Regions from separate parts of the Flavobacterium sp. KKT103 genome, predicted to be linked through region 3. Evidence: riboswitches for the same ligand, from Rfam matches in the RefSeq annotation. Region 3 holds a riboswitch; each other region holds the start of a gene.
The links. Region 3 has a riboswitch for S-adenosylmethionine ahead of ACZ2G0_RS10850 (Na+/H+ antiporter NhaC family protein). Riboswitches for the same ligand answer to the same signal wherever they lie in the genome.
Positions count from the first base shown of each region.

Region 1 (3,285 bases), 1.2 Mb from region 3:
AGGAATGTTTTTTTGGTTTAACAAAAACACCACTAATTTTGCCGCAAGTACTTCGCCTTGCGCTAAGATTTGATCTTTGATTTTATTGCTATAATCACCAATCAAGCTTACGCCTTCCAATAATTTGTCAAGCTTATCAAATTCTGCCGAAAAATCGACTGCATCAAAACCATCTTTTTGATAGGATTTAAAACTCTCTAGCAAAGGCTTATAGTTTCCGTTTTTAGCAGCGATAGTCAAAATATCCTCTAATTCATCAGTTGCTTTGCCTCGCGCTGAAACGACCACAGCAATCTTTTCCTCTTGGTTTATTTTACTTTCAATAATATTTAAAACCGCATTAATTCCATCTCCATTTGCTAACGATTTACCACCGAATTTTACTATTTTCATCTGTTTTTTATTTTTGAAAACAACTTCTAATAAATTGTCTAATTGTTCGTATTCCATCAAAAAAGCGTCGTGACCGTGCTGCGAGTCAATTTCGCTATAAAATACATTACTTTTAAATTTCTTGATTTCGACATAGGTATCCCTATTTTCTTTGGCGGTAAAGAATAAATCTGAATTGATTCCCACGATATAGATGTTCGCCTCCACTTTCGCAATTATACTTTCCAGCGATTCATGATTTCGGGTAATATCAATCGTTTTAAGCAATTGATTCATCATTTTGTAGGCCGCTAGCTGAAACCTTTTTTCTAATTTTTCGCCATGGTAGTTCAACCAACTTTCCACTTTAAAAGTTTCTAATTCGGCATTGATATCGCGATTAAATTTTTCCTTGAATGATTCGGGCGTACGGTAACACAACATAGCATGTATGCGTGCATCTTCGATTGGCTTTTTAGAATTATTCAAGATTTGCTCTTGCAAATAACAATTAGCAATCAGCCAGTCAGTGGCTTTCCAATCAGTAGCAATGGGAATAAAATTTTGCGCTAGTTTAGGTTCTAAGGCCAAAATTTCCCAGGCGATACCGCCACCTACTGAACCTCCGATGAGAGCAAATAAAGAATCAATCTTGAGAACACCAAGTCCTTCGATAAATATTCGAGCGATATCTCTAGCAATAAAATCTCTGTAGTTCTCAATGGTATCCGAGTTAAAGCCGTTTCCAGGCACATCAAAAGATACAATGGTATATTTTCGGGTATCAATTGTTTTGTCTATGCCTACAATATCATTCCACCATCCTGATTCGCCAATTACTTGCGAATTTCCCGTTAAGGCATGATTAATCATAACAATTGGAGCGGTATGCAAAGGAGCTCCAAAAATTTGATAACTTAAGTTTAGGGAAGCATAAAAAGCACCATTGTGAGTGGTGAAATTGTGTAAGGTAAGCTGTGTTGGTTTTTTATCCAATGTCAAATCTTTTATTGTTTGATTTGTATTTGGAAATATTAAAAAGAAAAAACTAGGTGTATTCTAGAAAAATTCTTGTTGTTATCTTTCCACTTTTGGGAGTGGTAGAATGCAGCACCTTCTTCGATTACTCGAAGGGTTGCTAAGGATTCATCGGGTCTATTCCCTCTTCCTTTCTTTATAACATTTCAATACGTGTATGAACTACGAAAGGCAAATTAACTACTTATTTTTTTTATTTGCAACTATATTCAGCTTTGATTTCGTTTTAGTCTTAAGCTAAAATAAAAACGCAAGGAAAAAATGAAGTTCGAAATTCATTTCACCTTGCGTGTGTTAGACAAAAAAGTATAGCGTACATCACTTTAGATAAAAAGTGTATCATTCTCTTTTGAGTACATCAAAACCTGTAGAGAATTTGGTGTCTTACTGCTGTTTTTCACTTCAAAATCGTTGATTCCAAACCTTGGATTGATTAAATCATCTACTGTAAAGATAATTGGACTTTTCTTTGTTCTTAGGTTTTTAAAAAAACCTATTGCTTTAGATATGCTATTAATTGCTTTCATATTTTTATCGAATTAGTTGTTGTTTTTAATACTTACTGCTTTTGTCGAGTTTCCTTCAAGTTAAAAAAAAAGCCTCCCAAATATTGGGAGGCTGCTGCAAACTTATATATAGTGTAAGGCAATCACTTCCCAATGGATGATTTCGATTTCATTTTTAAACTAACAAGAAGAATTAAATTCATTTTTGGTATTTTATTTTCACAAATTTCAAGAATTTTTACATCTCTACCTAATGATTTACAGTATTTTAACATTGATTTAATCAAAATAGTATAATTTCATAACATAGACCTAAAATAGTATAACAATTACGCTTTGTATTCTGAACAAATTGTTAAAATCGCACACTGTTCTTTTAAAAAGACCCTACAATCGTACCTAAATTTCAACGATTACTCTCTTAAAAGTGCCTTGTACATAAAAATCATTCCAATTGAAAACTATAAAATCTACCCCAAAATATTTTTAGAACAAAAAAGAGCGGTTTAATTTGTAATTCAAAATGGTTTCCTACCTTTGCATTCGAATACAAGAGGAAAAATTTGAACTGATTGCAACCTCTTCATAATGAATGGAATTCATTATGACTACTGAAAAAAAATTCAGTAGAAAAAATGCTAAAGCAGAAACTCTCCTTTAGCCTTTGTAGTTGCATTGTTTTTTCCTCGCTTAATTTAAAAATACTATATATTATGGCTTATTTATTTACGTCAGAATCTGTGAGTGAAGGACATCCAGACAAAATTGCAGATCAAATTTCAGACGCATTAATTGACAACTTTTTAGCTTTTGATGCCAACTCAAAGGTAGCTTGTGAAACTTTAGTAACTACAGGTCAAGTTATATTGGCTGGAGAAGTAAAGTCTAACACCTATTTAGATGTACAACAAATTGCACGTGATGTAATCAAAAAAATTGGCTACACGAAGTCAGAATATATGTTTGAGGCAAACTCTTGTGGTATTCTTTCTGCTATTCACGAGCAATCTGCTGATATTAATCAAGGAGTTGATCGTTCTAGCCCAGAAGAACAGGGAGCTGGAGATCAAGGAATGATGTTTGGTTATGCTACTAATGAAACAGAAAATTTCATGCCATTAGCATTAGACCTTTCTCATAAACTATTGCAAGAATTAGCAATTTTAAGAAGAGAAAATAACGAAATCACTTATTTACGTCCTGACGCTAAATCACAAGTGACTTTAGAATATAGCGACGACAACAAGCCTACTCGTATTGACGCGATTGTTATTTCGACACAACACGATGATTTTGACGAAGAAGCAACGATGCTTGCTAAAATCAAAAAAGATATTGTAGAGATCCTAATTCCCAGAATCATTGCAAA
Region 1 covers NZ_CM145766.1:1,346,972-1,350,256, reverse strand. Annotated here, with positions in the region: gene thrA (bifunctional aspartate kinase/homoserine dehydrogenase I) at 1-1,245, opposite strand, end outside; SAM riboswitch class I at 1,447-1,555, opposite strand; gene ACZ2G0_RS05695 (hypothetical protein) at 1,734-1,937, opposite strand; gene metK (methionine adenosyltransferase) at 2,630-3,285, shown strand, end outside.
Region 1: it holds a riboswitch for S-adenosylmethionine, as region 3 does, so the genes downstream of both, thrA (bifunctional aspartate kinase/homoserine dehydrogenase I) here and ACZ2G0_RS10850 (Na+/H+ antiporter NhaC family protein) in region 3, are expected to answer to the same signal.

Region 2 (3,285 bases), 1.2 Mb from region 3:
ATCATAATAGGCACACGCGAAATATCGGGTTCGGCAGCAATTAAATTCAAGAATTTGGTCATGGCATATTCACCATCCAGCATCCCTTCATCCATATTAATATCGATGATTTGCGCGCCACCTTCCACTTGCTCCTTAGCAATACTTAGTGCTTCTTCGTATTTTTCTTCCTTGATTAATCGAAGAAATTTTCTAGAACCTGTTACATTGGTACGCTCCCCAATATTCACAAATACGCTATCTGGCGTAATGATCAAAGGCTCTAATCCCGCTAACACAAGGTTTCTTCTAGTTTCTTGTTCTGCCATTTTTATTTTTTATTTTTTCAACAGACTTAAAATCTGGTGCTATAAAATTCCTTTTTCTTTTGGGCGTGTCCCTCCGCTTCTCTTCGGGTCAGGCTTTACGTTTCAAGTCCTCGCTACGTTTCGCTATCGCTACACTTCACTGTGGGCTTTTCACTGCACACGAGCGGAGCGAACTGGCGAAGCAATCCTTCACGTAGATTTTTGAATTCGATGTCATTGCCATTTCAATTGTCATTCTTATTCCTGTTTGTCATTGCGAGGAACGAAGCAATCTTACTACTACCTCAACGGTATTAATTCTACAGCCTTGTCCTTTGACGAAAAAGAATCTCCGCTATTGGAGCAACTTGATGAGATTCTTCCTTCGTCAGAATGACAAATCCGGTTTTCTTGCTATTGCGAGGAACGACGCAATCGGATCCAACATTTCCTTTCATATAATCTCCTCTTTTTGATTCAAATTAAGAATCACCTCAGTTGCTCTCGTAATATGATTCCTTCGTTCCTCGGAATGACAAACGTGTGCTTTCTTGTCATTGCGAGGAACGACGCAATCTCACTCAGCATATCTCATCAACATTATTTCTATTATCTGACTTCCTTTAAGGAAGAATTACTTCAGTTACTATCGCTACGTGATTCCTTCGTTCCTCGGAATGACAAACTACATCACTGCCTCCGAAACTCTTGGTTTGTAATCCTTAGCGATATCTGCAATTAACCTAATATGTTCTGGTGTTGTACCACAACATCCACCTATGATGTTTACTAAATTATCGTCGAGATAGGTTTTTATTTGGGCTTGCATTTCTTCTGGGGTTTCGTCGTATTCTCCAAAAGCGTTTGGCAATCCTGCATTAGGATGCGCTGATACATTGAATGCGGTGTTTTGTGACAAGGTTTGTAAGTAGGGTTTCAATAAATCCGCTCCAAGAGCGCAATTGAAACCCACACTCAACAACGGAATATGCGACACCGAAACTAAAAAAGCTTCTACCGTTTGTCCAGAAAGTGTTCTTCCTGAGGCATCGGTAATCGTTCCAGAAACCATGATTGGAATATCGATATTGCGATCGTCTTTTACTTCTTCAATGGCAAAAAGTGCGGCTTTGGCATTTAGTGTGTCAAAAATAGTTTCGACTAATAAAATATCGCTTCCGCCGTCAATTAACGCTTCGACTTGCTGCTTGTACGCAATACGCAAATCATCAAAAGTTACTGCTCTGTATCCTGGATCGTTTACGTCTGGTGACATACTCGCTGTTCTATTTGTTGGCCCTATTGAACCCGCTACAAAACGCGGTTTGTTGGGATTTTTGGCGGTGAATTCATCGGCTACTTCGCGGGCCAGTTTAGCCGACTCATAATTCAATTCGTACACGTATTCTTCCAAGAAATAATCGGCCATACCGATGGTGGTTCCTGAGAACGTATTGGTTTCAACGATATCAGCTCCGGCTTCAAAATACGCAGCGTGCACCGCTTTTATGGCTTGTGGCTGTGTTAGTGATAGTAAATCGTTGTTCCCTTTTAGAGAATGTGGAAAATCTTTAAAACGTTCTCCTCTAAAATCTTCTTCAGAGAAATTGTAACGTTGCAACATGGTTCCCATGGCTCCATCGAGGATGAGTATGTTTTTTTTAATGGCTTCGTGAATGCTTGACATAACTTTTTATTTCTTGTAAATCACAATATGAATTGAGATAAATACTTTTGATTAATAGTTCTTAAAGTTCACTATTGTTTGTCTTTAGCCCTGATGGAAGCGGCATCCTATTGTGCCGGTGTTCGGCGCAATAGATATAGCGTACAGCAGGAGGGATCGTGGTTAAAATGCACCGTTGATCTGCTCTAAAAAAAATATCGATATGTTGTCAAGAAAATTGTTGAGAAATACGTGAGACGTATTCTTGTGTTATCTATCTTAGATACTGTGTTCAGCATTAAGTAGAATGTAGCACCTTCTTTATAAGATAAAGGGTTGCTAAGGTTTCATCGGGTCTTTCCCTCCGCCTTTCGTGATAACTTTCAATAAATATAGGAACACTGCAAAGAAAAGATAAAGCGCTAATACTCGCAAGTATTAGCGCTTAATTTTTTAACTTGTATAGGTAATTTTGTTAAACTATTGCTTTAACAACAGCTTTTGGAGCTTCTTTACGAGTTCCATCAAATCCGTCTACTCCTGAAACTGTAGTGTATTTCAACACATAACGTTTTCCTGGATTGATGATTTGGTAGGCCGCTTGGCACATTAATGTAGCCTCATGGAAACCACAAAGAATCAACTTTAATTTACCCGGGTAAGTATTGACATCTCCAATGGCAAAAATTCCTGGAATGTTCGTTTGGTAGTCTAAAGCGTTGTTTACTTTGATAGCGTTTTTCTCAATTTCAAGTCCCCAATTTCCAATAGGACCTAACTTAGGTGTAAGACCAAAAAGCGGAATAAAATAATCGGTGTCAATGGTACGGTTAGCTCCATTCTCGTCGATAACAATCGACTCGATGTGCTCTGCTCCGTTCAATCCTACTACCTCAGCTGGTGTAATCATGCGAATTTTTCCAGCATCTTTTAATTCTTGTACTTTTTCAACAGAATCTAATGCACCACGGAATTCATTACGACGGTGAATCAAAGTCACCTCTGAAGCGACATCTGTCAAGAAAATACTCCAGTCTAATGCTGAATCTCCTCCACCGGCAATAACCACTCTTTTATCTCTAAACTCTTCTGGATCTTTGATAAAATATTTGATTCCTTTATTTTCGTAGAAATTGATTCCCTCGATTAATGGTTTTCTAGGCTCAAAACTTCCTAACCCTCCAGCAATTGCAATTACCTTAGCATGGAATTTAGTCCCTTCATTTGAAGTCACAATAAAACTTCCGTCTTCTTGTTTATCGATAGTCTCAGCGCGTTCTCCAAGAGTAAAACCTGGCTCGAACTGCTTGATTTGTTCCATTAAATTATCTA
Region 2 covers NZ_CM145766.1:1,364,355-1,367,639, reverse strand. Annotated here, with positions in the region: gene metH (methionine synthase) at 1-308, opposite strand, end outside; gene ACZ2G0_RS05765 (homocysteine S-methyltransferase family protein) at 973-1,974, opposite strand; SAM riboswitch class I at 2,221-2,336, opposite strand; gene ACZ2G0_RS05760 (NAD(P)/FAD-dependent oxidoreductase) at 2,429-3,285, opposite strand, start outside.
Region 2: it holds a riboswitch for S-adenosylmethionine, as region 3 does, so the genes downstream of both, ACZ2G0_RS05765 (homocysteine S-methyltransferase family protein) here and ACZ2G0_RS10850 (Na+/H+ antiporter NhaC family protein) in region 3, are expected to answer to the same signal.

Region 3 (3,285 bases):
AAAACAGGAAGTTTATAGTTTAAAATAACGATGCACTAACTTATCCCAAAAACCAGCATAAATAGCCACCACAGTAAACAACAATAAAAACAAATGATAAAAAGCATTCCCAATTAAATCAAAAAAATCTAATTTGCCATCGGCAAAGCTCAAAATCAAAAGAACTTGCGCTCCATACGGTAAAATCCCCTGAATTACGCACGAAAATATATCCAATATCGCTGCGGTTTTCTTAGGATTCAAATCGTATTCGTCATTAATTTCCTTGGCAATTGTCCCTGTTATTACAATCGAAACCGTATTATTAGCAATAGCAAGATTGGTTAATCCAACCAAAGTTCCAATTCCCATTTGTGCTGATTTCTTGCTTTTGATTCGTCTTTTTATTTGATGCAGAATATAATCAATTCCACCTGCTTTATCCACCATCGCCGCTAAACCACCTGACAACATCGACAATAAAAAAATCTCAGTCATACTCGTAAATCCTTCATAGATTTTTTGAGTAAATTCCATTACCGTAAAATGATTTCCATACAAACCTATTAATCCCGCTGCTATAGTACCAATTACCAAAGTCGTAAAAACATTTACCCCAACTAGAGCAAGCACAATCACTAAAACATAAGGAACAATGGCAATCCATTCAAAGTCGGTTTTAGCAATAGGCACTGCGGTAATATCTGAATTCAGTCCTAAATAAAAGAAAAGCAATATGGTAATAATAGCGGCCGGAAAAGCAATAAATAAATTGATTTTAAATTTATCTTTCAAGTCGGTGCCTAATGATTGTGTGGCAGCAATAGTCGTATCTGATATCATTGATAAATTATCACCTAGCATCGAGCCACCTAATAAAGCTCCTGCAATTAGTGGTAACGAAGCTCCACTAGAAGTTGCTAAACTCACTGCAATAGGACCAATCGCTACAATCGCACCTACTGATGTTCCCGTTGCAGTTGACAAAAAAGCAGCAATTAAAAATATCCCTAACGGAAAATAAGCCACATCAATATTATTGATTCCAAGACTTACTACTGCATCAACACCGCCCATTGCTTTACTGACCACTGCAAAGGCACCGGCTAGCAAATAAATCAAACACATGGTCATGATTTTGCTTTCGCCACAGCCCGCAATAAGCGTTTCTACTTTAGTATCGGTACTGGATTTGTAAAGTAGAAAGGCAGCTATAATTCCAAGAACCACGGCTACTGGCGACGGAAAAGCGTAAAAATCGTTAAGCCAAATTCCGGCTCCTAAAAAAGTAAAAATAAAAATGAATAACGGAATTAATGCCCAGGCATTTCCTTTTGTTCTAGAATGATTTGTCATAAAAATGTGTACTAAATGAAACAATTAGAACGACAAGTAAAATCCGATAGTGTTTGTGTGAAAACAACATTTTTTCCAAAGGATTTGGCTTATCGTTTTAGCACCTTGCTCGTTGTTGCAGGTTGCTATCTCATAATGAGATTCGTGATAACGGCTGCAAAAGTAGCCATTAATCTTTGAATAATAAAAAATTCAAACTAGTAAAAAATCAAGCCAATAACAAAAAGACGAACAATTGGAAAAAAGGATATTTTAAAAAGAAATAAAATTTGTTAAAAAATAAAATGTTTAGCAGCATTAAACCTTTTACAGCAAAAATAGTCAAAACATTAAGGCTACATTTCCCAATAATTAGCAAAACAGTCACTCCTTAAATTATTTTATGAAAAACTACTTAATTGTAATTACGTTAAGCATTCTTTTAACCGCTTGTGGTAATTCTACTGATTCTTCTGATTACGCTAGTGTTAATTCCTATCCCAATGTGACCGCGACCTTTTCTGGCAAGATCGATTTAAACAATTTACTTAATTATGCCAGTCAATCCATTCCTTCCTATATTAGACTTGATAATACCGCAGGAAATACTATTACTAACAAAGGAGCTACTTTAGGTCGCATTTTATTTTATGACAAAAATCTTTCTTCTAATAACACCATTTCTTGTTCTTCGTGTCATATTCAATCTAATGCGTTCGGAGATGGCGCTGTAGCTAGTAAAGGGGTGAATGGCACTACAACAAGGCATTCGATGCGTTTAATAAATACACGCTTTTCAGCAGAAAGTAAATTCTTTTGGGATGAGCGCGCGGTAAATCTAGAAAACCAAACAACACAGCCCATTCAAAATCACATCGAGATGGGATTCAGTGGTACCTTAGGTGATGGAAATTTAAACAGTTTAATAGCAAAACTTCAAAACATAGGATACTATAAAGAATTATTTAAATACACTTATGGCTCAGAAGACATAACAGAAAACAAAATTCAGCTTGCCTTATCACAGTTCGTTAGAAGTATACAGTCCTTCGATTCAAAATATGATTTAGGGAGAGCGTTAGTAGCAAACGATACTCAAAATTTCCCAAACTTTTCGGCACAAGAAAATCAGGGTAAAACACTCTTTCTATCTGCCGCTATTTTCGATGCTGATGGTAACAGGACAAGCGGTGGATTAGGTTGCGCATCTTGTCATGTAGCGCCAGAGTTTACTATTGATCCCAACAGCAAGAATAATGGAATAATCGGCATATTAAATAGTCCCGGAATTGATATTACGAATACCAAAGCACCTTCTTTACGAGATATTTTAAAACCGGATGGTACTACTAATGGTCCGTTTATGCATACCGGAAATCTAGAGACCATCCAAACCGTTATTGGCCATTATGGAACGATAACCTTAGCAGCTGGCAATACTAACTTAGATCCTAGATTAAGACCAAACGGCTTCGGTCAAAAATTACACTTAACCGCGACCGAGGTAAATTCAGTTATTGCTTTCTTAAAAACACTTACTGGAACTGCTGTCTATACTGATCCAAAATGGTCTTCGCCTTTTAATTAAAAAAAAAGACCCCAAGTCTACTAGTAGAATTGGGGTCTTTCTTATTTATTAGTTGCTATTAAAATGCAACATTCCATCTTGGTAATCTACCATTTTCATCTAAGAAGTTCTGTAGTACCTGTCCTTCTACTGCTGTAGGGATTGCTTTTGATTTATCATTAAAAGTTTCGTACCAAACCACTTCAATAAGACTAATTTCTTCTTTAATCATTTGTGCTGGCCAAGAGTATTTTCTTCCTGTTTTTGCAAATTGGTGTCCTTCAACAATCTTGTCATTTAAACCACCATTTTTTATTTTCAAGCTACCATCATTTTGGACCGTTCCAGTAGAACCTACCATGATTAGTTCTTTTTCTTCCGCTACAGCGTACACTAAAAACACA
Region 3 covers NZ_CM145766.1:2,534,443-2,537,727, reverse strand. Annotated here, with positions in the region: gene ACZ2G0_RS10850 (Na+/H+ antiporter NhaC family protein) at 13-1,335, opposite strand; SAM-I-IV-variant riboswitch at 1,395-1,491, opposite strand; gene ACZ2G0_RS10845 (cytochrome-c peroxidase) at 1,718-2,902, shown strand; gene ACZ2G0_RS10840 (hypothetical protein) at 2,961-3,285, opposite strand, start outside.